4 regions of the Paenarthrobacter sp. E2MeOHC11 genome follow, and region 2 is predicted to be linked to each of the others. Evidence: riboswitches for the same ligand, from Rfam matches in the RefSeq annotation. Region 2 holds a riboswitch; each other region holds the start of a gene.
The links. A riboswitch is a leader RNA that binds a small molecule or an ion and turns the genes downstream of it on or off. The one in region 2 is predicted to bind S-adenosylmethionine.
Positions count from the first base shown of each region.

Region 1: it holds a riboswitch for S-adenosylmethionine, as region 2 does, so the genes downstream of both, metX (homoserine O-acetyltransferase MetX) here and ACSSVG_RS04765 (hypothetical protein) in region 2, are expected to answer to the same signal.
Region 3: it holds a riboswitch for S-adenosylmethionine, as region 2 does, so the genes downstream of both, ACSSVG_RS18315 (aminotransferase class V-fold PLP-dependent enzyme) here and ACSSVG_RS04765 (hypothetical protein) in region 2, are expected to answer to the same signal.
Region 4: it holds a riboswitch for S-adenosylmethionine, as region 2 does, so the genes downstream of both, ACSSVG_RS13100 (DUF1737 domain-containing protein) here and ACSSVG_RS04765 (hypothetical protein) in region 2, are expected to answer to the same signal.

Region 1 is NZ_CP196673.1:483,142-490,368, reverse strand. It holds gene ACSSVG_RS02280 (CPBP family intramembrane glutamic endopeptidase) at 1-290, shown strand, start outside; gene ACSSVG_RS02275 (VOC family protein) at 410-1,048, opposite strand; gene ACSSVG_RS02270 (bifunctional o-acetylhomoserine/o-acetylserine sulfhydrylase) at 1,275-2,591, shown strand; SAM riboswitch class IV at 2,755-2,871, shown strand; gene metX (homoserine O-acetyltransferase MetX) at 2,886-4,007, shown strand; gene ACSSVG_RS02260 (DUF2076 domain-containing protein) at 4,030-4,434, opposite strand; gene ACSSVG_RS02255 (winged helix DNA-binding domain-containing protein) at 4,496-5,638, opposite strand; gene ACSSVG_RS02250 (SGNH/GDSL hydrolase family protein) at 5,689-6,531, opposite strand; gene ACSSVG_RS02245 (alpha/beta hydrolase) at 6,602-7,227, shown strand, end outside.
Region 2 is NZ_CP196673.1:1,038,002-1,045,228, forward strand. It holds gene speB (agmatinase) at 1-540, opposite strand, end outside; gene ACSSVG_RS04750 (APC family permease) at 770-2,743, shown strand; gene ACSSVG_RS04755 (helix-turn-helix domain-containing protein) at 2,771-3,346, opposite strand; gene ACSSVG_RS04760 (sodium:solute symporter family protein) at 3,613-5,148, shown strand; SAM riboswitch class IV at 5,263-5,382, shown strand; gene ACSSVG_RS04765 (hypothetical protein) at 5,399-5,725, shown strand; gene ACSSVG_RS04770 (hypothetical protein) at 5,722-5,910, opposite strand; gene ACSSVG_RS04775 (VIT1/CCC1 transporter family protein) at 6,235-7,227, shown strand, end outside.
Region 3 is NZ_CP196673.1:3,936,098-3,943,324, reverse strand. It holds gene rsgA (ribosome small subunit-dependent GTPase A) at 1-1,052, shown strand, start outside; gene hisN (histidinol-phosphatase) at 1,107-1,919, shown strand; SAM riboswitch class IV at 2,105-2,218, shown strand; gene ACSSVG_RS18315 (aminotransferase class V-fold PLP-dependent enzyme) at 2,251-3,660, shown strand; gene ACSSVG_RS18310 (class I SAM-dependent methyltransferase) at 3,775-4,599, shown strand; gene ACSSVG_RS18305 (metal-dependent transcriptional regulator) at 4,609-5,322, shown strand; gene ACSSVG_RS18300 (MFS transporter) at 5,341-6,789, opposite strand; gene ACSSVG_RS18295 (hypothetical protein) at 6,827-7,201, shown strand; gene ACSSVG_RS18290 (S1C family serine protease) at 7,209-7,227, opposite strand, start outside.
Region 4 is NZ_CP196673.1:2,789,120-2,796,346, forward strand. It holds gene ACSSVG_RS13080 (glutamate--cysteine ligase 2) at 1-590, shown strand, start outside; gene ACSSVG_RS13085 (hypothetical protein) at 577-1,050, opposite strand; gene ACSSVG_RS13090 (O-succinylhomoserine sulfhydrylase) at 1,061-2,269, opposite strand; gene ACSSVG_RS13095 (rhodanese-like domain-containing protein) at 2,270-2,680, opposite strand; gene ACSSVG_RS13100 (DUF1737 domain-containing protein) at 2,677-2,943, opposite strand; SAM riboswitch class IV at 2,956-3,067, opposite strand; gene ACSSVG_RS13105 (SulP family inorganic anion transporter) at 3,154-4,857, opposite strand; gene ACSSVG_RS13110 (NtaA/DmoA family FMN-dependent monooxygenase) at 5,010-6,338, shown strand; gene ACSSVG_RS13115 (aromatic amino acid ammonia-lyase) at 6,338-7,227, shown strand, end outside.

The DNA.
Region 1 (7,227 bases), 550 kb from region 2:
GGCACGCAATCGTCGAAGAAGTGATCGTGGTGGGTTACCTCATGGACCGCTTCGGCAAGTTCGGCTGGAGCATGCCGGTAGCCATCGTTGTCAGTGCCGTCCTGCGGGGCAGCTACCACCTGTACCAGGGCTTCGGGCCGTTCATCGGCAATGTGGTCATGGGGCTGGTGTTCGCGTGGATCTACACCAAAACCAAGCGGGTGATGCCGTTGGTGATTGCCCACGCCTTGCTCGATATCGTGGCGTTTGTTGGCTTCAGCCTGTTCGGTAAGGCGGTTGGCTTGGGATAGGGCCTTAAAATTATCCGGCCGCCATCGGTGGGTGACGTCCTTGGCACCCGCTGATGGCGGCCGAAGTTTTACCGGACATGGTTGACCGGTCCCGGGACTGGCCCGGATGGAGGGGGCTGTCAGATGGTGACGGCCCCGGAGGCGGTTTCGAAGGTGACGGCCAGGATGCCGGGGGTCCCGTGCGGGGCCATCCACTGGACCGCAACGTCCTCAAGCGGCTTTTCCACCGGCTCGCCCAACCACTCGGTGACGCGTTCGGCCGAGCCTGCAATGGTGAGGCTGGACATCTTGACGTCGCTCTCGTAAATCCTGGACGGGTGCAGTGCCGGGTCGCCCTCCCACTTGAGCAGGTACGGGACCTGGGGATCGGCGATCAAGCCGAGGATTCCGATTTGCTGCCACACCAGTTCGCGGCCGTCCGGGAACTTGCGGTTGCCCGGAACAGCGGAGCGGCCAAGCCGGTCTTCGAACGGGGCGAGGTCCTCAACAGCGACGCACCAGCCCATCCACCCTCCTCCGGCAGCTGAGCGTGCACGAACTGCTTGGCCAAATGGTGCTTTGTCTGAAGCAGGGTGGTCCAGGACCTCCACCACTTCAAGGTACTTGTTATCCGCAAGGGGAATGATCATGTTCCGGGTACCGAAGCGCGGGTGCACTCCGCCCCGGACAGCGTCCACTCCCAATGCCGCGGAAATTCGTTCGGTAGTGGCCAAAAGGCCATCTCGTTCACAGGCGTAAGAGACGTGATCCATGCGCATGGCTTCATCTTGGCACTTTGTGATCGGGGTCTCAGCTAAGTCAAGCCTAACTAAGGTGGGATGTGTATAAACCGTGACGGTGGGCGTCATGGAGGGACGCGAAAAGACCGAAAGATTCCACCGGCGTCACAAAGCTGTCCTAGCCTCCGGACAGTTCCTAGACTGGCCCCAGCTCACATCGCACCACATTCCCGCCAAACCCATGCGTTATGAAGAGGAGAACTCCATGTCCCAAGGATGGTCTTTCGAAACCCGCCAGATCCACGCAGGCCAGGAGCCCGACTCCGCCACAGGCGCGCGGTCGCTGCCGATCTACCAGACCACTTCCTTCGTGTTCCCCAGCGCCGAAAGTGCCGCCAACCGCTTTGCCCTGGCCGAACTCGCACCCATCTATACCCGGATCGGCAACCCGACGCAGGATGCTGTGGAGCAGCGGGTTGCGAGCCTTGAAGGCGGACTGGGCGCACTCTTGCTCAGCTCCGGCCAGGCTGCCGAGACATTCGCCATCCTGAACATCGCCGAGGCGGGGGACCACATCGTAGCGAGCCCCAGCCTGTATGGCGGTACCTACAACCTGCTGGCGCACACGCTGAAGAAGTTTGGTATCTCGGTCACGTTCGTCGGGGATCCTGACAACCTGGACCAATGGCGTGACGCTGTCCAGCCGAACACCAAGCTGTTCTTCGGCGAAGTGGTTTCCAATCCCCGCCAGGATGTGCTGGATATCGAAGGCATCGCCCGTACGGCACATGAGGCCGGTGTGCCCCTGATCGTCGATAACACCCTGTCCACGCCGTACCTCATCCGACCCATCGAGTGGGGCGCGGACATCGTGGTCCATTCCGCAACAAAGTACCTGGGTGGCCATGGCTCCGCAATCGCCGGAGTGATCGTGGACTCCGGCAACTTCGACTTCGGCAAGGACCCGGAGCGTTTCCCTGGCTTCAACACGCCGGACCCGAGCTACAACGGACTCGTCTACGCCCGGGACTTGGGCAAGGACGGCGCGCTGGGTGCCAACCTTTCCTACATCCTGAAGGCCCGCGTCCAGTTGCTTCGCGACCTTGGCTCGGCTGTGTCCCCGTTCAATGCCTTCCTCATTGCCCAGGGCCTGGAGACGTTGAGCCTGCGCGTGGAACGCCACGTAGCGAACGCCACCAAGGTTGCCCAGTGGCTTGAAAGCCACGACGACGTCGAATCGGTGGCCTATGCGGGCCTGCCGTCCAGCCCGTGGTACGACCGCGGCCGAAAGTATGGCCCCAAGGGCACCGGCGCAATTGTTGCCTTCAACATCAAGGGCGGCGTGGACGCCGGCAAGCGCTTCGTGGACGGATTGGAACTGCACTCCCATGTCGCCAACATTGGCGACGTCCGTTCCCTGGTCATCCACCCGGCGTCCACCACTCACAGCCAGCTGACGGTGGAACAGCAGGTCGCTGCCGGCGTCAATCCCGGCCTGGTCCGCTTGTCCGTAGGCATTGAGCACGTCGATGACATCATCGCCGACCTCGAAGCCGGATTCAGGGCTGCCAAGGGCGCCTGACGCCCGGGCTCATCACCTCCGCCGGGAACGCCGCCCGCGCCGACGATTATTCGCCGGGCGGCACTTCCGGGTGCTTCTTCGTGAATGAAGCTGGCCCAAACCGTCACACTGTTGTCACATTCTTCGCCAGAACCGCCCTGCATTTCCTAGACTCTTCGTATTAGGTCATGAGTGCCAGCACACAGCCCCGGCTTGCTGGCCGGCAACCCTCCTCCGCGGTGGGGTGCCCCGGGTGAAGACCTGGCCTGTTCGCACGCAAGGCGACGGGCAAGCGCGAGGATAGGTGTCAAAGGAATGACCATTACTGCTACAGCCCTTCCAAAATCCGGAGAAGAAGACGGAACCGTCAAGTATGCCGGGATCGGACCGCTGGAACTTGAAGCCGGCGGACTCCTTCCGGACGTTGTCCTGGCGTATGAAACCTGGGGCCGGCTGAACGCGGACGCGTCCAACGCCGTGCTCATCGAGCATGCGCTCACGGGCAGCACGCATGTCGCCCGTGGAGCCACTGACGAAGAAGGCTGGTGGGAGCAGCTGGTGGGGCCTGGTGCCACCATCGACACCGACAAGTTCTTCGTCATCTCCATCAACATCGTGGGTGGCTGCTATGGGAGTACCGGACCATCGTCGGAAGCGCCGGACGGCAAGCCCTGGGGCTCACGTTTCCCCTTGATCACCCTGCGCGACAGCACGGAGGCCGAAGCGCGACTGGCTGATGCCCTGGGTATCGATGCCTGGCATGCTGTGTTGGGCGGTTCGATGGGCGGCGCCCGGGCACTCGAGTGGGCCGTGACATTCCCGGACCGCGTCAAACGCTGCGCCGTCATCTCGGTGGGCGCCTACAGCACGGCCGAGCAGATTGCCTTCGCGCAAGCCCAGACTTTGGCGATCAGGCAGGACCCGAACTTCAACAACGGCGACTACTACGGCGGCTCTGCGCCCGAGCACGGTCTCGCGCTGGCCCGGCGCATCGCCCACATCACCTACCGCTCAGCACTGGAGCTGGATTTCCGCTTTGGCCGGCAAGCCCAGCACCAGGAGACACCGCTTGCTGCCGCGGTGTTGGGGGAGCGTGGCCGCTACCAGGTGGAAAGCTATTTGGACCACCAAGGGACAAAGCTGGTGCGCCGTTTTGATGCCAACAGCTATATCGCCATCACCGAGGCCCTCATGTCCCATGACGTCACGCGTGGCCGCGGCTCGCTGGAAGCGTCGTTGTCGCGGACCACAGCTGAGTTTTTCGTAGCGGCAGTGGACAGCGACAGGCTCTACTTCCCGGCGCAATCGCGTGAATTGGCTGCTGCGCTCCCGGGCGACGTGCCGGTACAGGTCATTGAGGCACCCATTGGCCACGACGGGTTCCTCACCGAAATCGGGCAGCTTTCAAGCCAACTTCGCCAGGCGTTCTTCGCCTAAGCCTCCGGACGTATCAAACGGCTTAGCCGTTCATGATGTCGGCGCGCTGCTTCATGTAGTCCTCCATGGCGATCTCGCCGTTGCTGAACTTCGCGTCCAGTTCTGACAGCTTCCGTGCCCGGTAGCCCTGCGGCTCGGAACCGCTGGATGCCGGGAACGGCGCAGGGGATGAAGGGCTCGACGGCGGCCCGGCCTGCGGTGGCGCATCCGCGGGGCGGACGACGACCGGCTCGGATGGGTAGCCGGGGTAATTCTGTTGCGGGAAGTTCTGTGGGGGATAGCCCGGACCCGGCAGGTTCTGCTGCGGGTACCCGGGGCCGCGGAAGTCGCCATGCTGGATCCGACGCGCCCGGGAGCGGTTGTACATACGGATCCCGAGTGGGATCAGCCACGAGCAGACGATGATCCAGAAGATCAGATTGTTCACAGTGCAGGCCTCCTAGGTCTTCTCCCAGCTTAGCCCTGCTGCTGAAATCGACTCGGCGACGTCACACCAGCTTGGTCTCCATTCCCAGGAACCGGCCGTAGCGCTCCGCCTCGGCCTCAAGTGCGGCCTGCTGCTCCGGCGTTGCCGGCCGGTTCATGCGCACGTCCAACTCACAAGCCCCGCCGGAAAAGCCATGACGCCACCAACCGGCCAGTCTGCCGTCCAGCAAGACCACGTGCAGGGGTCCGTTGTCCTCGGGGAAATATGGAGCAGTCCCGCCCAGGTAATGCCGGGACTGCGAGTAGCCCATGACGTATTCGTCGTAACACTGAATGAGGTCGACGCGGGGGAGCCCGGAATCCCCGGCAGGCGAAGAATCGCTACCGCTCAAGAGGGCCTCCGCCTCCTCTGCGGCCAGGTAAAAACCGAGACCGTCAAAGGACACCGACGCGAGGCTGCCGGGAGACAGGTCGTCAGCCACGTGCAGGCCCAGCTTCACATCTTTCATGGTCAGACCGGACCACACGGAACAGTCTTTGATGGTGGCCGGCCCGCGGCTGCTGAAGTACCTCAGTGCCAGTTGCCCCAAGGCGCGCTCGCGGGCGTCCCCGGTCAGTGAGGACGTACCAACGAAACCCGGCACTCGTTCCTGGAACAGTGCATACGTCTGTTTCAGGGCGCCACCGGCGGAGCGGACGGGGGTGCCGCTCACCAGGGTGCAGCTGATTTCCGCGTGCATCAGATGGTAGATAAATCCCAGTCCCTTGCTGGGGAAGCCGGCTTGCCCCAGTACTTGGGCCAACTCTTCGCGGGTCTTATGGGCGCCGTCCGCCACGGCCTCACCGAGGATACGGCCACTCAATGCCGCTGATTCCTCATCCACACCCGTCTGGCGGTACATGCCCTTGTTTCCCTGATGAAGCCGATCCGCCGAGAGCCCCATCAACCAGCCGAGATCGTCCCGGTGCACAAAATGCCAGGTGGGCCGGAGGATATGCGTCCGCAGGATCGTTCCGTCTGCTACAGCCTGCTCCACCTCGGTGGAGGTGCTGCCGGCCGTCCTTTGTGCCAGCGACCATCGCGCGTAGGGGAACTCCTGCGACTGGACGGCCAAGAGGTTGCGGACCACCTCTCCGGCATTCCGGGCAAGCGGAGCCCGTAACTGTTGCCTTCGCAGGCGCAGCCGCCGAACATTCTCCGCCATGCGGGTCTCGTCAGCCGTCACTGCGGTCCTCGACAAGCATTGCCGTCACCCTAACGGCGCGGCAAGAGGGTGCCGCTGGAACCGAAGACGGGTCCCGGCGTCGGACGCTTTGGACTGATGCCGTCGCCTGAAGATTGGTGTCGCAGCCTTCGGATGACCCATGGGACGAAGTACTCGCGCGCCCAGACGAGGTCGGAAGAGCGGGCCTCGCGCCATGTACGTGGGGGTAATGGTTTGGGCATCAGGGGCTCGAGTGTATGTTCTACGTTCAGTGCCTCCAGGACCATGGTTGCGATGGTGTGGTGGCCCAACGGGGAGAAGTGCAGGCGGTCGACATCCCACATTTGCGGATCAGCCAACTGCCGTAGCGACCACATGTCGGCCACCACGGCGTCGTGTCGTGCCGCTACCGTACGGAGGTTCTCGTTGTAGATAGCCACCTTGCCGCGAATGCGTCCCAGGACGGAGGCGGCCGTGTCCGGGCCGTTGAACAACACCACAGTGGCGCCGCCGGAGCTCAGCCCGCCCACCGCGACGTCGAGTTTTTCAGCCAGCAGATCGGGGTCGCCGCCAGGCCGGATGAGATCGTTGCCGCCGGCCGAGATGGACACCAGGTCCGGCTGCAACTCCAGGCAGGGACCAACCTGTTCGTCCAGAATCTGCTGCAGGAGCCGGCCCCTGATGGCGAGGTTGGCATACGCGAAATCCCCGTGCCCCCGGCCAAGCTCCTCAGCGACGCGATCGGCCCAGCCGCGGTAGCCGCCGGGGTTCGCGGGTTCGGGATCGCCGATCCCTTCAGTGAACGAATCACCCAGGGCCACGTAGCGGCTCCAAGGGTGTTTTTGAACAGGTCCGCCCGGTTTCAACAAAGGATTGTTCTCACTCACGCTCATATCCTGCCTCGTCACTGCGAACCTACGCCACCGTAGGTTGTTACTTCCGGGTAACTGTAAGAATGGAACCATGACTGAAGCCCCCGCATTCCCCGCGCCCGTTGTCCTGTGGTCCCACGACGAAGCCGAGCGTGCCGGCAAGCCACTCCTGGTCCTGCTGCACGGCTACGGTTCCAACGAGGAGGACCTCTTCAGCCTGGCCGGGCTGTTGCCTGACGGCTTCGTGGTGGCGGCACTCCGGGCGCCGATGCCCATGGGGCCGGGCTTCACGTGGTTCCCCCTCACAGCGTCCATCGACTACTCGCTGGACGCCGTGAAGCTTGCCGCGGAATACGCGCTGGGGTGGCTGGACACGGTCAAAGCCAACCACTCATCGGTGACCTTGCTCGGCTTCTCCATGGGCATGGCGATGGCTACCACCATGGTCCGCTACCGTCCCGCGGACTTTGCTGCCGTCGTCGGACTTTCAGGATTTGTGATCGACGCCGGCGCTGACGCCGCCTTCCGGGACCACGAACTGGATGGCTCGATGCCCATGTTCTGGGGCCGGGACCAGCAGGATCCGGTCATTACCCAGGACAAGATCGAATACACCATGGGCTGGGTGCGAAAGCACGTAGACCTCACCAAGGTGCTCTACACCGGGATGTGGCACGGCATCAACCAGCAGGAGATCGGGCACGTGGGTGAATTCCT
Region 2 (7,227 bases):
CACTGCGCGGCGGAACGGCGTACCGTGCGTGTACTCGGCGCCGAAGTAGGTGTCCCAGGTATCCAGGTGCGCATCGAAGTGGAGCATGGCAATGGGTTCGCCGGCGCGTTCTGCTGCTGCCCTCAGGAGCGGGAGGGCAATGGTGTGGTCGCCACCGAGGGTGACCAGCTTGCTGCCGTTGGCCGTGAGGTCCAGGGCATTCTGCTGGATGGTCTCGATGGCCTCGTTGATGTTGAACGGGTTCACGGCCATGTCGCCTGCGTCGGCAACCTGGATGTTCTCGAACGGGCTGACGTCCCAAGCCGGGTTGTACGGGCGCAGCAGACGGCTGGCCTCACGCACGTGGTTGGCGCCAAAGCGGGCGCCGGGACGGTAGGAAACGCCGGAGTCGAAGGGGACGCCAACTACGGTGACGTCGGCCTTGGCGACCTGGTCCAGGCGAGGCAGTCGGGCGTAGGTGGCGGCACCGGCGTAGCGCGGGATGCGGGACGAATCGATGGGGCCGAGGTTCCCGTTGGCTTCAATACGGAGCTCTTCCAAAATGTGCCACTCCTTGTCATCTTTGGGGGGATTGGATCACTAGCTGTGACACCCATCATACACTCGAAGTTGCCTAATATGCATCACCTGTTTACAAATTTGTGGTGATCCGAGAGGGTGAGATGCCGGTCACAGCAGGCGTAAAGATTCCATAAAAACCGGGGTCCCGGCGTCGAATGCGGCCATACGCTCCTAGCGGAAGCAGTACCGTGCTGCGCGAAAGGACAACGTGACCACCCTGACGAGGCCTCCGGCCGACCCGGCCAACCGGCCAAAGAATTCCTTCAAGCTCAAAGCATGGCTTTTGGAAGGAATGCCGGAAACCTCAGGAAAGCGGCAAGGCCCACACGGCCGCCCCACGGACTCGCATAAGCCCCAAGCCTGGTGGAAAGTCATGTGCCTCACCGGCCTGGACTACTTCTCCACCCTTGGGTACCAGCCGGCCATCGCCGCACTGGCCGCCGGCCTGCTGTCCCCGCTGGCCACCTTGCTCCTGGTGTTCGCAACCCTTGCCGGCGCACTGCCCGTGTATCGCCGTGTTGCGAAGGAAAGCCCGCGCGGCGAGGGCTCCATTGCCATGCTGGAACGCCTACTGCCCCGATGGGGAGGCAAGCTCTTCGTCCTGGCCCTCCTCGGCTTCGCCGCCACGGACTTCATGATCACCATTACCCTTTCCGCCGCGGACGCCACAGCCCACCTCATCGAGAACCCCTTCGCTCCGCACTTCCTCGAAGGCCAGCAAGTGGTTATCACGTTGGCCTTGATAGCAGGCCTCGGCGTCGTCTTCCTCCGCGGCTTCAAGGAAGCCATCAACGTGGCAGTAGTCCTCGTGGCGGCATTCCTGGCGCTGAACCTGGTGGTGATTGCCGTATCCATGGCCCACCTCTTCACCGAGTCCGGCGTCATCACCGATTGGTGGACCGCCCTCACCACCTCCCACGGCGACCCGATCATGATGATCGCCCTGGCACTCCTGGTGTTCCCCCGCCTGGCACTGGGCCTCTCCGGATTCGAAACCGGCGTGGCTGTCATGCCCCAGATCAAGGGCCACGCTACGGACACCGAAGCCAAGCCCACAGGCCGGATCAAGGGCGCCCACAAGCTGCTCACCACCGCAGCCATCATCATGAGCTCATTCCTCATCACGTCCAGCTTCACCACCGTCATGCTGATCCCCGCCGCCGAATTCCAAGACGGCGGCAAGGCCGAGGGCCGCGCACTCGCCTACCTCGCCCACAAATTCCTCGGCGACGGCTTCGGAACTGTCTATGACGTCAGCACCATAGCCATCCTCTGGTTTGCCGGCGCTTCCGCCATGGCGGGACTGCTCAACCTGGTCCCGAGGTACCTGCCCCGCTACGGCATGGCGCCGGCGTGGGCCCGCGCCCTTCGTCCACTGGTGCTGGTGTTCACAGTCATCGCTTTCCTTGTCACCATCATCTTCAAGGCGGACGTCAACGCCCAGGGTGGCGCCTACGCCACAGGCGTGCTGGTCCTCATCACCTCGGCCTCCATAGCCGTGACCCTGTCCGCACGGCGAAAGAAGCAACGGGCCCAGGTCATCGGCTTCGGGCTGATCTCCCTCGTGTTCGTCTACACCACCGTGGTCAACTCGATCGAACGCCCCGACGGCTTGAAGATTGCGGCGCTCTTCATCCTGGGCATCATGGTCGTCAGCTTCATTTCCCGTATGAGGCGCGCCTTCGAACTCCGGGCCACCCACATCAAGATGGATGAGAAGGCCCTCGAATTCACGGCGAACGCTGCCGAAGGACCAGTGCGCATCATCGCCCACGAGCCCAAGCACCTCAGCGCAAGCCGCTACCGGGAGAAGCTCCAGCACGCCCAGCAGGCCAACCACCTTCCCGTTGACTGCGACGCCGTGTTCATCGAGGTCATTGTGGACGACAGCTCGGACTTCGAGCAGGAACTCCAGGTCGTAGGCAGGCAGCGGCACGGGTTCAAGATCCTGGAAGTGCACAGCAACAACGTGCCCAACACCGTAGCCGCAGTCCTGCTGCACATCCGCGACGTCACCGGGTTCATGCCGCACATCTACTTCCGCTGGACCGAGGGCAACCCGATCTCCAACCTCAGCAAGTTCCTGTTCTTCGGCGAAGGCGAGATCGCGCCTGTCACCCGTGAAGTGCTGAGGGAAGCCGAGCCGGACATCACCCGCCGGCCATGGGTGCACGTCGGCTAGCTGCCGCCCCCGCGCGTTGGCGCGAAACTAGCGGCTGGCCGCTGGAACCAGCACCCAGAGCACCTCGACGGTTTCGTCCGTGGGGTTGATCCAGGTATGCGGCTCGCGCCCCGGGAAGGAGAGGGTGTCCCCCTCTTCGAGGTCGTACTCCTCATTGGTCAGGATGAGCTTGATCCTGCCCTTGACCACGTGCAGGACGTCTACGTCGCAGTCCACGGCGTAAAGCTCGTTTTCACCGCGGCCCCGGGGCTCGATGGTTGCTTGCAGGATCTGGAGCCGCCGCTCCGAACGGGCGGTCAGTAAGCGCTCCACTATGCCCTGGCCACCCAGGGAGATGCGGGGACCGTCGTCGCGCTTGGTCAAGTGCGTCTCCGGGGCTGCGAACAAGTCCCCCACCGATACCGACAGGACCTGGCACAGGGTGACCAAGGAAGCGACCGACGGCGATGTCAGGTCGCGCTCCACACGGCTGAGGAAGCCCTTGGTCAGCCCGGTAGCGTCCGCCACTTGCTCGATGGTAAGGCGCTGCGCCTGCCGGGCTGCGCGGATTCTGGAACCGATGGCAACGGGAACATTGCTCGGTTCAACGGGTAGAGCCTTCATTCACGAACCTTTCAGGCCTGTCATGTGGCCCTGTCATTGGAGCAATAGTAGCCGGGAGACAGGCCAACAAGGCCAGAATCCGCGGAACCATGACCAAAGCATCTTGACTGTTACTCCGATCACAACATATCCTCATAGGCAACAAGTGTTGTCTGTGAGGCACACAACACATCCCCAATCTCCAATCATCAGCACAGAGACTTCGACGCTTCGCAGGAGTATCGTCGAAAACCCCAACCTCCGTGCATCAGCTCCAAGGACCTCTCATGGAATCTTCGGCTATTAACATCGCAATCGTGGTGGTGTACCTGCTCGCCATGCTGGCATTCGGCTGGTGGGGCAAGTCCCGCACCAAGAACAACAGCGACTTCCTGGTGGCCGGCCGCCGCCTGGGCCCCTTCCTTTACACCGGCACCATGGCCGCAGTGGTCCTCGGTGGCGCATCCACCGTGGGCGGCGTCGGCCTCGGCTACAAGTTCGGCATCTCCGGCATGTGGCTGGTTGTGGCAATCGGCTCGGGCGTGCTGCTGCTCAGCCTCCTGTTCGCAGGCACCATCCAGCGCCTGAAGATCTACACGGTCTCCCAGATGCTGAGCCTTCGCTACGGCAGCAAGGCCACGCAGACCTCCGGAATCGTGATGCTGGCGTACACGCTGATGCTGTGTGCCACGTCCACCGGCGCTTACGCCACCATCTTCGTGGTCCTCTTCGATTGGGAACGCTGGCTGGCCATCGCAGTTGGCGGCGCGATCGTGCTCGTCTACTCGACCATCGGCGGTATGTGGTCCATCACCCTGGCCGACCAGGTCCAGTTCATCATCAAGACCGTAGGCATCTTCTTCCTGATGCTCCCGTTCGTCATGAACGCAGCCGGCGGCATGGACGGCATCCGTGAGCGCCTCGACGCAAGCTTCTTCCAGATCGACGGCATTGGTGTCCAGACGATCATCACCTACTTCGTGGTGTACACGCTCGGCCTCCTGATCGGCCAGGACATCTGGCAGCGCGTCTTCACCGCCAAGACCCCCACCGTCGCACGCTGGGGCGGCGCCACCGCAGGTGTCTACTGCATCCTTTACGGCATCGCCGGGGCCCTGATCGGCCTGGCTGCCCGCGTAGCGCTCCCGGACATCGACGTCGCCAACCTCGGCAAGGACGTGGTTTACGCAGAGGTCGCAACACACATCCTGCCTGTCGGCATCGGCGGCCTGGTCATGGCCGCAGCTGTTGCAGCAATGATGTCCACCGCATCCGGAGCCCTGATTGCCGCGGCAACGGTGGCACGTGCAGACGTCGTCCCGTTCGTGGCCAGCTGGTTCGGCAAGACCATCAACACTGATGACACGGAGAACCCCGAGCACGACGTCAAGGCCAACCGCTACTGGGTACTTGGCCTCGGTATCGTAGCCGTGCTGATTTCCATGGCTGCGCAGGACGTGGTTGTCGCCCTCACCATCGCCTACGACATCCTGGTAGGTGGCCTCCTGGTGGCAATCCTGGGCGGCCTGGTGTGGAAGCGCGGCACGGGCATCGCCGCCGCGTGGTCCATGGCAGTGGGCTCGGTGCTGACGCTTGTCCTGCTGATCTTCTTCGCCGTTGGAGTCATTCCCAGCGCTGACGGCGTCTACGCCAACGAGCCGATCTACTTCGGCCTCGCGGCTTCCTTCATCGCCTACGTAGTGATCTCGCTGCTCACCCCGCCCACGGATCCCGCGGTTCGCGAAGCATGGGACAAGCGCGTCGCAGGTGCTGTCTCGGAAGAGCTGCCGCCGGAGGCCCACCCGGTCAGCAGCCACAAGTAAAAGTGCACGGCAAGTAACAGAGCAACGTTCGACGGCGGCGCCACCCCTTTTCGGGGAGGCGTCGCCGTTGTTTCGTCCCCTGGAAGAACGCCCGGTGGGGTAGGGTTGTCCCAGCTTCAAGAGATGTGGTGCCAAGCTCCGACTGGCCACACACCAACCCCATGTTCACGGGTGGTTCGGATGAGGAAGCGGCCCGTCCCGGACCAGAGACAACCGAGCGGGCAAGAGCACTCCACTGAGGAGCAGTCCCTTGCCGTACCAAGGCGATACCACCCAGGCATCCACGCCGGCCGCAAGTGCGCCGGCCACAGGAACCCCTGCCAAAACCGCAGCCCGCACGGTCACGGTGATTCCCGCCGTCGACCTTTTCCTGGGCACGGTGACCATCATCTCCAACGCCGGTACGGCGCGGTTTGGGCATCCCGAACCGCACTTGATCACCCGGGCCCTGACGCAGGCTGTCCGGCCGACGCAATGGTGTGCGGCCTCAAGGACCCTGACGGTGACCGTTGCCGCAGCCGGAAAGCGCGAGGGCGTGCAGCGGCACTTCCCTCTCTGCCCGTGGGTGCAGGCCTAGTTCCCTTCGTCCTCCTCGCGGAAGTCCTCGGTTTCATCGATCGGGACGACGCGTTCGTCGTCCTCCGGGGCGTCCACCTCTTCCACCCATGCTTCGTCCACTTCCTGGTCCTCGGCGTAGTCATAGGCTGGGTCCGACTCGATGGTCGCCCGCGGGTGGCTGGCGTGTGATTCGGTGGTGTCCATAATGCAACCTCCGTCTCGTGGGCCGGTCAAAGCCCGGTAACCGGAAAACGGGGAGCTCCCCGCTCCTGTCCTTCCATCTGAGCACCGCCTCAGTCGAGGGTCAAGGGTGCCCGGAATTACGGTGCGCCGAACATTCCAGTTGAGGAATACCAGCCAAAAATCCCCGCCAATAAGCGGTAGTGTGGGGCGTGCAATGGGGCCGAAACCACCCCACCCAGCACAGGAGAGAAAGTGCAACAGCACCAGGAATCCCCCGGTTCGTCGAGCCCGGCTCCGGACCCCGCCACCGAAAACACGGCCCCCGAAACAACGGCCGTCGACAGCATGGCCTCGAAAAACGATGCGGCATCCCCGTCATCCTCGGACATCCGCCGCTGGCGTCAGTATCTGGCCGATGAGCGCGCCGAGGCTGCCGTCTATCGCGAACTCGCCCAGAGGCGCGACGGCGAAGAACGCCAAATCCTCCTGGCCCTGGCCGAAGCCGAAGGGCGTCACGAGGCCCACTGGCTCAAGCTCCTGGGCGAGCACGCCGGAATGCCCAAGGCCGCCTCAACCCGCAGCCAGTTCCTGGGCTTCCTGGCCCGCAACTTCGGGTCGGTCTTTGTACTGGCCCTGGCCCAACGAGCCGAAGGCCGCTCCCCCTACGGCACCGAACCGGCGGCAACAGCAGCCATGGTGGCCGATGAGCAGATCCACGAAGAAGTGGTCCGGGGCCTGGCCACGCGTGGACGCAACAGGCTCTCCGGCACTTTCCGCGCTGCTGTCTTCGGCGCAAACGATGGCTTGGTCAGCAACCTTTCGCTGGTCATGGGCATGGCCGCAACCGGCGTGCCCAGCCCTGTCGTGCTGATGAGCGGCGTCGCAGGCCTGTTGGCCGGGGCGTTGTCCATGGGCGCCGGCGAGTACGTTTCCGTGCGCTCCCAGCGGGAATTGCTTAACGCCACGTTGCCCACTCAGGCCACGCTCACAGCAGCACCTTCGTTGGACATCGAGCACAACGAGCTGGTTCTTGTGTACTTGGCTCGGGGCATGACCCACGAAGCCGCCGAACACCGCGCCGCCGAACGCATGGGCGTCTTCAGCTGCGACTGCGACCCCAGCCTCTCCCTGCAGCCAGAGAAGCCGGCCACCGATGAGCACGAATCCGTCGGTTCGGCGTGGGGCGCCGCGTTGTCCAGCTTCTGCTTCTTCGCCTCGGGCGCCATCGTGCCCATCCTGCCGTTCATTTTCGGCATGACGGGTGTGGCTGCTTTGCTGGTAGCCGGCGTGCTGGTGGGCATCGCGCTCCTGGCGACCGGCGCCGTCGTGGGCTTGCTG
Region 3 (7,227 bases), 2.2 Mb from region 2:
CAAGGCCCCGGACCAAGGACCGGCCAAGCCATGATGACGCCATTATTGGCCGGATCATCACCGTGGACCGCGGGCGCTACAGGGCCATTGTGGACGAAGATTCCGCGGATGAACGCGTCATTATCGCCGCCCGCGCCCGTGAACTGCGGCGGAACCCCGTGGTCCCCGGCGATTTCGTCGCCTTGGTTGGTGATGTCTCCGGCGCCCCGGACACGCTTGCAAGGCTGGTCCGTGTTGAAGAACGCCGCACCCTGCTGCGTCGCAGCGCCGACGACACTGACCCCATCGAACGGGTGGTTGTGGCCAACGCCGATCAGCTGGTGGTGGTTGTTGCTGCCGCCAACCCCGAACCGCGCACCGGGTTCATCGACCGCGCCTTGGTGGCAGCGTACGACGCCGGCATAGAGCCGCTGCTGCTCATCACCAAAGCGGACGTCAAGGATCCGGCGGAATTGCTCGCCAACTACCTCAGCCTGGACTTCCCCGTGATCATCAGCCGCACAGCGGACACTGAAGCCAGCGGTATTGACGCGCGTTCGGATGACGGATTATCAGCACGTTTGGACAGGGACGCCGTGGCCCAGCTGCGCTCCCACCTCGGCGGCAAGGTGACCGTCATGCTCGGCCACTCAGGCGTCGGCAAATCCACCATGGTCAATGCTTTGACAGGGGCGGAACGAGCCACGGGCGGCGTCAATGCCGTGACGGGCCGTGGACGGCATACCTCGTCGTCTGCCTTGGCCCTGAAACTTGCCGATGCCCCGTCCGGCAGCTGGATCATCGACACCCCCGGCATCCGCTCCTTTGGTCTTGCGCACGTGGATCCGGACCGGATCCTGCATTCGTTCCCTGACCTTGAGCCCGGCACGGAAGCCTGCGAGCGTGGCTGCAAGCATGACGCCACAGCCATCAATTGCGGGCTGGATCCCTGGGTGAACGAAGGCCATGCAGGGCCCTCCGGTGTGGCCCGGCTGGCTTCCTTGCGCCGCCTGCTGGGTGCGGACCCCCGGCTTGAAGCCAAAGAGGCCAAGGAACTGGGCACCGTCAACTGATCCTTACGGCGCCACGTCCCCACCGCAGCTAATGATTCAGGATAGTTTGGTGGCATGACCCATCCCGTTTCCACCTACAACGATGACCTGCGCCTTGCCCACGTCCTCGCTGATTCAGTCGACGCCCAGACCATGGACCGCTTCAAGGCACTGGACCTGCAGATCGAAACCAAGCCAGACCTCACACCAGTCACCGATGCCGACAAGGCCGCTGAGGAAGCAATCAGGGGTCAGCTGTCCCGCTCCCGGCCGAGGGACGCCGTCCTGGGCGAGGAGTTTGGCAGCAGCGGCCATGGCTCACGGCGTTGGATCATAGATCCCATTGACGGGACCAAGAACTTCGTCCGCGGCGTGCCGGTCTGGGCAACGTTGATCGCCCTCGTTGACGAGGGAGAACCTGTTGTCGGCGTCGTCAGCGCACCGGCATTGGGCAAGCGCTGGTGGGCGGCCAAGGACATGGGCGCCTACATGGGCCGCTCCCTCGCGTCCGCTACGCGCCTGAAGGTCTCGAACGTTTCCCGGTTGGCCGACGCTTCGATGTCGTATTCAAGCCTGTCCGGGTGGAAGCAGCGAGGAAACCTCGACGAGTTCATGGGGCTCACCGAAGACATCTGGCGAACCCGAGCCTACGGTGACTTCTGGTCCTACTGCCTGGTGGCCGAAGGCGCCGTGGACATCGCCTGCGAGCCGGAGTTGAACCTCTACGACATGGCAGCACTCGTCCCGATCGTTACCGAGGCCGGTGGCCGTTTTACTTCCTTGGAAGGCGAAGACGGCCCCTTCGGCGGCAACGCCCTGGCCACCAACTCGATCCTGCACTCCGAGGTCCTCAAACGGCTCAACCCGGGGCTGGACGACCTCCTCTGAGGCACAGTTGCGGGCGGTCGCGGTCGCGCGCGTTTTCCGAATTTTCGACGGCGGATTCCCCCTTTTGGGGGTGTCCGTCGTTTTTTCTTCGCCGGATGCCCTGATTCTGCCACCGACGTAACAAAGCGCTTAACAATGCGAATCAGCTTTGGAGCGGTCCCGGGCAGTGCCCTAACCTTTTTACAGGTCACGAGTGCCAGCGCTAAACCCCGGTTTGCTGGCCGGCAACCCTCCATTCGCGGTGGGGTGCCCCGGGTGACGACCCGGCCGGTCCGGAACGGATGCGGCAAGCGCGGATCCCCCTATGGGGGTCCCTCTTGAGTGAGGTCCCATGAGCACTGTCACGTTCGACTCAAACATCATTCCTTCTCTTGCCGAAGAAACCCCGGCGCAGGCTGCCGCCGCTTCAAGGCCGCTCTCCGCAGTCACGGGTGCAGAGTTACAGGCTCCGCTGATCCAGGGCGGGCACGTTCGGTACGCCAACCTCGATTACGGAGCATCGGCGCCTGCCCTGACCATCGTTTCTGCATACCTCAACGAAGTCCTGCCGTACTATGCGAGCGTTCACCGCGGTGCGGGTTATGCGTCCCAAATCAGCACGTCTGTCTACGAAAATTCGCGGAACATCGTCCGTGAATTCGTCGGAGGACGCCCCGACGACTCCGTGATCTTCACCCGTAACACCACCGACTCCTTGAATCTTCTCGCGGGATGCCTCCCGCAGGTTGACAGCCTACCGACGGGCGAAGTCCTGTATTTGGACATCGAACACCACGCCAACCTCCTTCCATGGCAGGGTGTCCCGCACCGCAGCGTCGTCGCAGCGTCTACCTTGACAGCAACATTGGACAGGCTCCGCACGGAGTTGGCCCAGGGCGGAGTAAGCCTGCTTGCCGTGACAGGTGCCTCGAACGTCACCGGCGAAATCCTTCCCATCGCGCAACTAGCTTCCCTGGCCCACGAATACGGCGCCCGTATCGTGGTGGACGCGGCCCAGCTCGCACCGCACCGCCGGATCAACATCACCGAGGCGGACGTCGACTACATCGTCTTCTCCGGACACAAGCTGTACGCACCGTTCGGCGCTGGTGTCGTGGTTGGTCGCCCGGATTGGCTCGACGCCGGAACGCCGCACCTGGCCGGCGGCGGGGCCGTCCGTGAAGCCCGCCTGGACTCCGTCAGCTGGGCAACCGGTCCCGCCCGCCACGAGGGTGGCTCGCCCAACGTCCTGGGTGCGGCAACCCTCGCCCGCGCCACGCAGGTCCTCGCCGGACTGGACCAAGAGGCGTGGCACGCCCATGAAGCAGCCATCCGCTCCTACCTGGTGGACGGCCTGGAGGCCATCGATGGCGTGACCGTCCACCGGATCTTCAGCGACTCCGAAGACACCATTGGCGTCGTCAATTTCTCCGTGGAAGGATTCGACGCCGGGTTGGTCGCCGCGTATCTGGCGGCGGAGCACGGCGTTGGTCTCCGGGACGGACGCTTCTGCGCCCACCCCCTGCTCAAGCGGCTCGGCCTGCCCTCAGGCTCCTTGCGTGCCAGCTTTGGCGTCGGCTCCCGGTTGGAGGACGCCACGAGGCTGCTGGCAGGCATCGATGAACTCAAGCGCAACGGGCTGGGTTGGGACTACGTGGTGGACGAGGGCCGCTGGGTACCTGCCAATGACCACCGAACCTACCCGGAATGGGCTCCCAACACACCCGGCACTGCCGGCGCTGCTCCCTGCACCGTGGACTAGAACCCCACCGTGGACCAGGGACGCGGCTAACCCCGAGATCCAAGCTCTCCCGCTGCTGCGGTAAATTCGTAGGGTATATTTTTGGCGACCCTGTGAAGGAGTCTTTGCGTGGCATTGCGTTCTCCGGCTCCATCAAACGGACAGCCCGGCATTCCCGGACCGGCTGGACCGCGCGGTCCGAAACTCCATGCCAAACGTCGGCAAGAACTCGGCCAGAGCTTTCAAGACGGCGGTGAGCACTATGATCGCGTGCGGCCCGGCTACCCCGCAGACTCCCTGACGTGGCTCCTTCCCGATAGAGCAGAGACAGCTGCGGACATTGGAGCAGGTACCGGAAAGTTCACTGCCCTCCTCCTCGAACGCGGACTTGAGGTGGCCGCCGTCGATCCTTCCACTGACATGTTGGAACAACTGCGGAAGAGCTATCCGCAGGTCAGCGCAGTGGAGGGTACGGCCGAGGCAACTGGGCTGGCGGACTCAGCATTCGACGTCGTCAGCGTTGCCCAGGCCTGGCACTGGTGCGACTCCCTCCCCGCCAGCACCGAAATCTCCCGGATCCTGCGCCCGCAGGGAATCCTGGGACTGATCTGGAACCAGTTGGATACGTCGGTTCCGTGGGTCCACAGGCTTTCGCGCATCATGCACGCCGGAGATGTCCACAAACCTGGCTTCCGGCCTGCCATCGGTCCGGAGTTCGCCGGGTTGCAGAGCCACCTCACGGCGTGGGCGGACCCCACCACGCCCGAAGAGATCATGGAGCTGACCAAGTCGCGCAGCTACTACCTCCGGGCCGACGAAGCAACGCGGGCGAAAGTCATGGGAAACCTCGAGTGGTATCTGTACCACCACCTTGCGCACGCGCCAGGGGGGACCGTCCAGTTGCCCTACGTGACGCAAACCTGGCGGGCGGTCAAGGTTCACCGCGCCCTGCCACGGTAGGCTTGGGTTGTGAAGACCAGTACGCCCTCCTCCTCGATCGAGGACTACGTCAAGGTCATCTACTCCTACACGGAGTGGCAAGACAAGCCGATTACGTCCTCCCAGCTTGCCCAGCGCCTGGGTGTGGCCAACTCGTCAGTGTCTGAGATGGTCCGCAAGCTAAAGGACCAAGGCTTGGTGGACCACCAGCCCTACAGCGCCATCAGGTTGACTCCCGAAGGCATGCGCCTTGCCCTCTCCATGGTCCGACGACACCGCCTTATTGAGAGTTACTTGGTGGAAGAACTCGGGTACAGCTGGGACGAGGTCCACGATGAAGCCGAGATGCTGGAGCACGCGGTGTCAGACACCTTCATCGAGCGGATGTCTGCCAAACTTGGCCATCCCACCAGGGACCCGCACGGGGACCCCATTCCTTCGGCAGATGGCTCCGTTGAATTGCCGCACGCCTACCGCATGATCGAACTGGACCAGGGCCACTCCGGCCGTATCACCCGGATCAGCGATGAAAACCCCGATCTCCTCAGGTACCTGGCAGCCGAAGAAATTTCCTTGGACGCTCCGGTTGAAGTCGTCGGACGCAAACCGTTCGGTGGTGCACTCGTAGTCAGGATCGGAACCGGAGCCCAAGGCCGCGAGTTCGATCTCGCCGATGAAGTAGCGTCTGCCCTTTGGGTTCAGAGCGCTGAAGTCCATGAAGGTTGCGTCCTGCCCGCCCTGTGACCGAAGCCCCGCATGAGGTCAGTTGGGTAGCCCGACCGCCCCGCCGTCGTCGGACGCTGCATCCGGTTCGCTGCCAGCGGCCGGCGCCGCCTCCTTTGGAGGGTTCCGGATTCCGACGGCGGATGCCACTGCCCCCAGCACGAACAGTCCCGCCGTTACCACCAGTGCGTTGAAAAGCCCTTGCCGGGTAAAGACCGGGCCCACGATCAGCCCTGCAAAGGCAATGGTGATCAACCCGGCGATGCGCGCCACTGCGTTGTTCACCGCAGACCCGATCCCGGCTTCGTCGGTTGGGACAGCACCAAGAATGGCGGCCGTGAGAGGCGCCACGAGAGTGGCCAAACCCAAGCCGAAGACGATCTGTCCCGGGAGCACCTGGGTCCAATAGTTCAGTGGCTCCTGAACTGAGAGTGACAGCAGGAAGCCCACCGCGCACAGCAGCGGACCCACGGTCATGAACCAGCGGGGGCCGTATTTTCCGGCCAGGCCGCCAAAATACGATGCACTGAGCATGAGGATGACGGTACCCGGGAGCAGGGCGATGCCCGCCATCGTGGCTGCCATGCCGCCAACTTGCTGCAGATAGATTCCCAGTACGAAGAATCCGAGGGAAATTCCACCGTAAATGGCAAGGGTGGCAAGGTTCCCCCAAGCAAAATTGCGGATGGCGAAAAGCCTGAGGGGCAGCATGGGCTCCGCCGTCCGGGCCTCATGGACCAGGAAGAGCGCCATGGCCACAATGCCCACCGCCAGGGGCACCCACACCTGGATGCTTCCCCAGCCCATGCGGCCTTGCTCGATGAAGGCATATACGGGGCCGCCGAGGCCCACCATGGCCAGAAATGCCCCGAGGTAGTCAATGCGCTTGCTCTTGTCCCTCGCTGCGTCGGACGCCCGGAGGCCGGCCAGCATCGGCCAGATGGCGACAGCCGGAACGACGTTGATGAAGAAGATGACACGCCAGGAGAGAAGGTCCACGGCCATCCCGCCGATCAGGGGCCCGACGATGGCTGCAGCACTGGTCCAACCGGACCACTGGCCGATGGCCTTGGATTGCGCAGGTCCGGAGAAGGACGTGATGATCATGGCGAGCGAACTCGGAACCAACAAGGCACCGGCAATTCCCTGAAGCGCCCTCGACACCACCAGAACTTCGCCGGTCCAGGCCAGCCCGCACAACACCGATGTCGCTGCGAAGCCCGCGAGGCCCCATTCGAGGATCCGTGCCCTGCCGAAATGGTCGGACAGCGAACCGGCCACCAGTATCAGTGCACCCAACGTCAGCAGATACGCATCCACCACCCACTGCTGGATGACCAAGCCTCCACCCAGCTCGCGCCCTATGGCGGGGAGTGCGAGATTCACCACAAATCCATCAAGTATGGCGATGAACGAAGCCACAATTGCCACCACCAGCACGCGCCTTTGGAGCGGAGTACTGGGTAGCAGGGCCGCTGCGTCAGTCATGAGCACAGCCTACGCCCGGGAAGTCCCGTATCGTTGAATGGTGATTAGCAGACGTGATGCCGCATTGGCCCTTGATATTTCGATGGAAATGGCCCAACGCCACGGTATTCCGTCCCGGCTTTCAGAGGCCGAACTCCGCGAAATGCAGGACAACCCCCCGGCGTGGCTGGTTCAGTCGCGTGCCAACCGAACCGGCAAACGACCAGTCTGGGTCCATCTGACCTGTGCCGTGTGTGGCTACTCCGAGGCCGTCCGCCCCAAGAAATGGTGGCCTGACTTTTCATTCGTCTACTGCGGCACCCATCGGAACAGCGACCTTCCCAAGCTCTTCCTGGGTGAAGTGCGCAGCGAATACGAAGGTGTGGGCAGCCGCTTCGTCGGCGTCGTCGACGTTCCGGAGAACCAGGCCTAGCCAGGCTTCATTGCTGTTGGCTCATT
Region 4 (7,227 bases), 1.8 Mb from region 2:
GCGTCATCCTGGATGAGGGCATGATCTACTTTGACGCCCGCATTTCCACGAACCACCCCACCGTGGAGGTCCGCGTGGCCGATGTCTGCCTCCGCGCCGAAGACGCGGCATTGATTGCCGTGCTGGTGCGGGCTTTGGTGGAGACGGCTTCTTTGGAAATGCTCGACGGAGTTGAGCCCACAGCGGTGCCCACGGCACTCCTGCGGATGGCGAGCTGGCAAGCCAGTAATTCAGGGCTGCGCGGAGATCTCCTGGACTTCGGTGATTTCCGTCCCCGGCCGGCGTCGGAGGTTGTGTGGGCGCTGGTGGACTACGTGAGCCCGGTCCTGGATGACCACAGCGAATTGGAGCTGGTCAAAGCGGGGATCTCGGCCTTGCTTGAACGAGGCAACGGGGCCCATGAGCAACGCGAAGCCGCGGTGCGTTACAACAAAAGGCAGCGGGACCGGCAAAGCCAGCCGGGCAGTCCGCCCACCAACCAAGCCTTGGCCGCCGTCGTCGGGCATGCTGCGAAGCTGACGGTGCGCGGCTGCGCCGCTGACGCGCGTAGGGAGCCGGCGCCCATGCTGACCCGGGTCAGGCGGCCCTAGGCTTGTCGGCTTCGGATTCCTCCCATGTCATCAGGTAGGCACCGGTCAGTCCCTCCACCAAGTAGAAGAAGAGCGGCGGGATGTCCTTCTTAGCTACCAGGATGGCGCCATAGACAGGTGCGCTGGCCGCGGCCGTGACACCGATCCACCGTTGGACGGGCAGGGAGAGAAGGCTCCCGCCGAGAGCTGCCAACGCCACAACGTGCAGCGCGGAGTACGTGAGGAACGGCGTGTTGGATCCCCGGCGGTAGGCGAGTCCCTCCGGGACTGCGACGGTTCCCACAGCGGTCAGGTGCTGCCCCGCAATCCAGCTGCGCTGGCTGGCTGTCAGCATGCGCAGGCGTTCGGCGTCGTCCGGGGTGATGTAGACGCGGGAGACCGGCGAGATTCCAACGAACCACACCACCGTGCCGGCAACGATGACCGCTCCGGCACGGCGATAGGGATGGTTCCCGCTCATGGCAGCAAGGCTAGACCTGTTTGAGGGCCTTCTCCAGATCCAGGATGAGGTCGTCCACGTCCTCCAGGCCCACAGACAAACGGACGACGCCGTCGCTGAGTCCAATGGCCGCGCGGCCCTCCGGACCCATGGCCCGGTGGGTGGTGGTGGCGGGGTGGGTGATGAGGGACTTGGAGTCGCCAAGGTTGTTGGAGATGTCGATGACGCGGAGGCCATCGAGCAGCGCGAACGCGGAATCCTTGGCAGAACGTCCCGCGGAAGGGAGCAGCTCGAACGTCAGCACCGTACCGCCGGCCTTCATCTGCTTCGCGGCCAGCTCGTATTGCGGGTGTGACTTCAACAGGGGGTACTTGACCCAGCTGATGGCGGGCTGCTGCTCAAGCCACTCCGCGATCTTCAAAGCGGACGCCGAGCTGTGGTTTACGCGCAGCCCGATGGTCTCCAGGCCTTTGGTGAGGACCCAGGCGTTGAAGGCGGAAAGCGAAGGACCGGTGTGTCGCATGAGCTGCTTGACCGGGCCATCGATGAATTCCTTGGTGCCCAGGATCGCGCCGCCGAGCACACGTCCCTGGCCATCGATGTGCTTGGTGCCGGAATAGACGATCACGTCCGCGCCCAGCTCACCGCAGCGCTGCAGCAGGGGAGTGGCAAAGACATTGTCGACGACGACCGTCGCCCCTGCGGCATGCGCCAGTTCGCTGACGGCAGCGATGTCGACGATCTCCTGCATGGGGTTGGACGGCGATTCGAAGAAGACCGCGGTGGTCGGTTCCGAGAGGGCCTCACGCCACTGGTCCAGGTCCGGGCCGTCCACAAAAACGGTCTCGACGCCCCACCGCGGGAGGATCTCGTTCAGGATCACGAAGCAGGATCCGAACAAGGAGCGGGCAGCAACAACGCGGTCACCGGCAGCCAACAGCGCACCCAAGGCGGTGAAGACTGCGGACATACCGGACGCGGTGGCGAAGCATGCCTCGGTTCCTTCGAGCAGGCGCAAGCGCTCCTGGAACGTGGCCACGGAAGGGTTGCCATAGCGGGAGTAGACGAAACGTTCGTCCTCACCGGTGAAGGCCCGTTCGGCAGCTGCGGCGGATTCGTAAACGAAGCCGGAGTTCAGGAACACGGGTTCGGCCGTTTCCTGGAAATTTGTGCGGTCAAGGCCGCCGCGGACGGCCTGGGTGTCAGGGCTCCAGCCGGCGGCGTCGGGATTGAACGTCACTTACTCGGTCCCCAGATTCGTCGGCAGGCCACGGTTCTTCCAACCATTGACCGTGCGCTCCCCGTAGCGGTCCGGTTCGCCTTCGAAGCCCTCAAGGACGTTGTAGGCAGTGAAACCGGCCTGCGTTGCAGCGATGGCGGCGGAGATTGAGCGCTGGCCCGAGCGGCAAATGAAGACGAGCTCCACGGTGTCGTCCTCGGGCGCCTGCTGCTGCAGGTCCTCGATGAAACGGGAATTGGGGATGCCGCCAGCGAGGTTCCACTGGATGAACAGGGGATCGTTCTCGGTTGCCTTGGTGTCCGGGATACCGATGTGGGCCCACTCGCCCTCGGTGCGTACATCCACCAGGATGGCGCCTTCTTCAAGCTTGGCCCACGCGTCCTGCGGGGTCAGGTCACCTGCGTAGCTCATGCGTGGCCCTCGAATGCTTCTTCGTCGTCGTAGTTCTCCAACTGGTCAACGGCGTTGGCGACGGCGGCATCCGCAGTGGCAATCGCGGCCGGAAGGACGACGGCCTGGGCAACGATGACGTCGGTGCCATTGAACGTGGCGGCCGGGCTGCCGTGGAGTACGTAGCCTTCTGCCAGCGAGTTGTGGATACGCTCACAGAAATCACGGGTATCCGGGCCTGTAATCAGGCGGTAAGAGAGTTTTTCTTCAGTGGGTTCAGGCATTGCTGTGCTCCTCAGTCACGCTTGCAGTTCGAGTTGTCGATACGCCGAGTAGTCACCTGAGGCACCCCGCCGGAGAGAGGGTTGCCGACCAGCAAGTCAGGGCTTTGCGCTGGTACTCATTACTCAAGAAAAACGTAACATCCGCGGGCGTCGGGCTGCACTTGCACGTACCTGCACCCTCGTCATGTTGCGTAATCGGAGAGGCTGGAGCTATTCGCGCCTGAGCGCGCGCACCGCGGCCCCGACAGTGGGGAAGAAATGGGCGGGTGTGAAACGGGCCGCTGTGCCCAAGCGGATCAACTTGTCCTTCACCGGTCCTTTGAGCTCGGCGAACACCAAGTCCACGCCTTTGCTTGCGAGCCATTCGTCCAGCGTGACCAGATCGTCCAGGGCTGTGGTGTCGATCCCGGTGATGGGCTCAGCGGCGAGGACGACGTGGGTAATGGGATGTTCGCCCTCGTCAGGGGATTCGTCCAGTTGCTCGCGAACGAAGGTTGCCAGGACCTGTCCGTTCCCGAAGAACAGGGGCGCATCGAAGCGCAAAATCAGGAGGCCGGGGATGCGTTCGGCACCAGGGTGCCTCTCGAGGTCGTGGTAGCCGGGCAGGCCTTCCTCGGAGCCGAGCTCTGTTCGATACGGGTCCCACGCCCTGCGTACGAAATCCAGGAGCGCCAAGGCTACGGCTACGACGATGCCCTGGAGAACGCCCACTGTGAGAACTCCCAGGAACGCGGCGAGCATTACTACGGATTCACTCCGGCTCAGGCTCAGGAGCCGCCGGACGCCTGTTGGATCGGCCAAGGCAATCGCCGCGGCAATCACGACGGCGGCCAGAGTTGCCGAAGGCAGATACGCGGTCACGCCCGGAGCCAACAGCATGAAGGCCAGCACCAGCACCGCTCCCACAACGCCGGTCATCTGGGACTTGGCACCAGCGTCCACGGCGACAGGGGTTCGGGAGGCGCTGCCGGAGATCGGGAATCCCCCCAGCAAGCCGGTGGCAGCATTGGCCGCCCCGAGCGCTGCCATCTCCCGGTTGCCGGACACCCGCTTGCCTTCCTTCGCGGCCAGGGTTTGGGACAGCACTCCCGTATCCGCGAAGACCATGAGCGCAATGCCGGCGGCGGCGGGCAGCAACGTTAACGCGTCTGCCCAGCCAATGCCGCCAAGCGCGGGCATCGGCAGGCCCTGGGGCAATTCCCCGGTGACCTTGACGTCGTCGTTGAGGCCCCAGACCGCCGTCGCAACGCAGGAGCCAACCACCGCCAGCAGGACGCCCGGAACCTTCCATTTCAGGACCCTTGGGACCCAGATCAATGCCAGCGAGGCCACGCCCAACAGCAGCGCGGTGATGTTGACCTCGCCGCCCAGCACCCCAGTGGTGACCTTCGCGAGCTTGTGCCAGATGTCGCCGTCGGCCTCTATCCCCAGGAACGCCGGCAGCTGCGAGAGCGCTACCAAAAGGGCGATCCCGTTGAGGTACCCAAGCCGGATCGGCTTGGACAGCAGGCCCGTGACTGCCCCGAGCTTCAAGGCTGAGCCCGCGAGCATGAAGGCACCCACCAGGACGGCCAAGAGTCCTGCCAATGCCACCGACTTGCCGCTGCTTCCCGCCGCCAGCGGCACAATCGCCGCGGCGATCAGCGGGGCCAGGGCCGAGTCGGGTCCCAGGACAAGGATGCGGGAAGGCCCTACGACGGCGTAGGCGAGCAACGGCACAACGGTCGCGTAGAGTCCGGTGACAGGTGGAAGCCCGGCTGCCTGCGCATAAGCCATCCCGGCGGGCACCAGCAGGGCAAACAGCGCGGCGCCGGCGATGATGTCATGCCGCAGCCATTCACGCTTGTAGCCCTTGAGGGCCCAGACGCTGGACAGCCTGTCTTTGGCCGAAGGGCGGGCGGTTGATGCACTCATACAGCGATCATTCCCGACGCCTCCTGTCTGCGGAACAAGGCGACCGCTGTATGTGGAAACCGGGACGGTCCGGGGCACGTCCAATTGTGACGTCCCGGGAGCATAATTGACCCAGTACGACCCCCTGTAACTTCGCATGAAATCAGGTCGTGGTGAACGGACAGAGCAGTTCTACACTCAAGCCCATGCTGCACTTTGGATGGTTTGTGGGCCACGGATTCGGTGTCCAGGGCTGGGGTACGCCCGGCTACGGCCTGGGCTACGACTGGAAAAAACCCGCCCTGTACCAGGAGGCAGTCCGGGCGTTTGAACGATCCGGCCTGGACCTGTTCATCATCGAGGACTCGCTCACGGTTCCTGATACGTATGGCGGTTCGGCCGAGGTGTCCTTGGCCCACGCGTCCTTCGCGCCCAAACATGATCCGCTGGCATTGGTCCCGTACCTTCTCGCCGCCACCGAACACCTGGGCATCGTGCCGACGGTCAGCGCTTCCTTCTACCCGCCCTTCACAGCCGCCCGTCTCCTCGCGACGTTGCAGCATTTTTCCGAGGGGCAGCTGGGGTGGAACGTCGTTACCTCCGGCAGTGACCTCGCCGCGCAGAATTACGGGCTGGACCAGCAGATCGAGCACGATCTTCGCTACGAAAAGGCGGAGGAGTTCGTCGACGTCGTCAGGCGGCTTTGGCGGAGCTGGGAGCCTGGCGCTGTTCTTGAGGATGTGGACGCCGGAGTATTCGCGGACCACAGCAAAGTTCACCCGATCAACCACCAGGGCGACTTCTTCAAAGTCCGCGGTCCGCTGAACACGGCGCCGCTGCCGGAGGAACCCGTGCTGGTGCAGGCCGGTGCCTCTCCCCGGGGCAAGGCGTTCGCGGGCGGACACGCTGATGTGGCCATTGCCCTGGCCCGTGGCGTTGACGGGATGAAGTCCTACCGTGACTCGATCCGTGCGGAGGCTGCCAAAGCCGGCAGGAACCCCGACGACGTCAAGGTGCTTTTCGTCCTGAAGCCCACCGTGGTTGGTTCTGCGGCCGAGGCCGGGGAATTGCGGGCCCGGCGTCGTGAGCTTACCCAGCGCGACATCGACAGCCAGCTCAACTCCATCTCCTACCTGTCCGTGATCGACTTCAAACAGTTCGACCTCGACGCACCCCTTCCGGAACTGAGCACCAACAGCAACCAAGGGACACTGGAACACTTCGCCAAAGCGGCGCCTCCGGGGTCCACGCTGCGCCAGATCCTGCAGGCGCGCAGTGGCGGAGCGGGAGACTCGATCATCGGCACGGTCGGCGAAATTGCCGACTACCTCGAGTCGACAGGGTCTGAGGTGGGTGGCGACGGGTTCCTCTTCTCGGGCTTCGTTGATCCCGTAACGGTGCATGGTGTGCTGGACAAGCTCACTCCCGAGCTGCGGCGTCGCGGCTTGTTGAGGAAGAGTTACGGCAACGGTGGTTTCCGGCAGAATCTCCTGGACTTCTGATGGCGTCAGCTGAGCCGCGGACCCTTCTTTTGGGGACGGCGCCGATATCTGCGTGGAGTGTGGCCGTGGCTGCTGCGAACCCGACGTTTCACGTGAAACTCAACCAAGATACGTTGTCTTTGCTGGCCCGATCCCGGGATGTGCTTGAACGTGCCGCCACGTCGGGGCAGCGTGTCTACGGGCTCAACACCTTACTCGGATCCGGCCGCGACACCGCTGTGGAGGAGAAGTCCCTCCTGGCGTACCAAATCCAAGTCGTCAGGTATCACAACAGTGGTGTGGGCTCGTATCTGGACCGTGCTTCTGCCCGGGCAGTGATCCTTGCCCGGCTCATAGGTTTCAGCCGGGGCGGCTCCGGTGTCCGTCCGGAAACAGCTGGTTTCTACGTCGAGATGATCAACCGCGGAGTCCTTCCCGCCATCCCACGTGAAGGCTCGGTGGGCTCGTCCGACCTGACCCAGCTCGCCGCCGTCGCTGCCGTCGCAATAGGTGAGGGTGAAGCCTTCGATGCCGATGGAACCTTGGTGCCGGGGGCCAAAGCGCTCGCAGGCGCCGGCCTCCAACCATTGGTCCTCGCGCCGGGCGAAGCGCTCGCGCTGGTTAGCGCCAACGCGTATTCCGTGGGCGTAGGAACCCTCGCCCTGGTGCGTTTGCAACGCATAGCCGAACTGGCCGACGTCGCGCTTTCCCTCTCGCTGGAGACCATCGCAAGGTACGACGGCGGCGGGAACCTCAGCCCGTTTTCGCCGGCTATCCAGGGGGCCAAGGCGGTGGACGGGCAGCGGGACTCGGCTGCTGCTGTGCGTCACCTGTTGAGGGGTGGATGGCTGGAGGACGTCCGTCCCGAGGTCTCAGTGCAGGACGCGCTGTCTTTCCGGGCTGCGCCGCA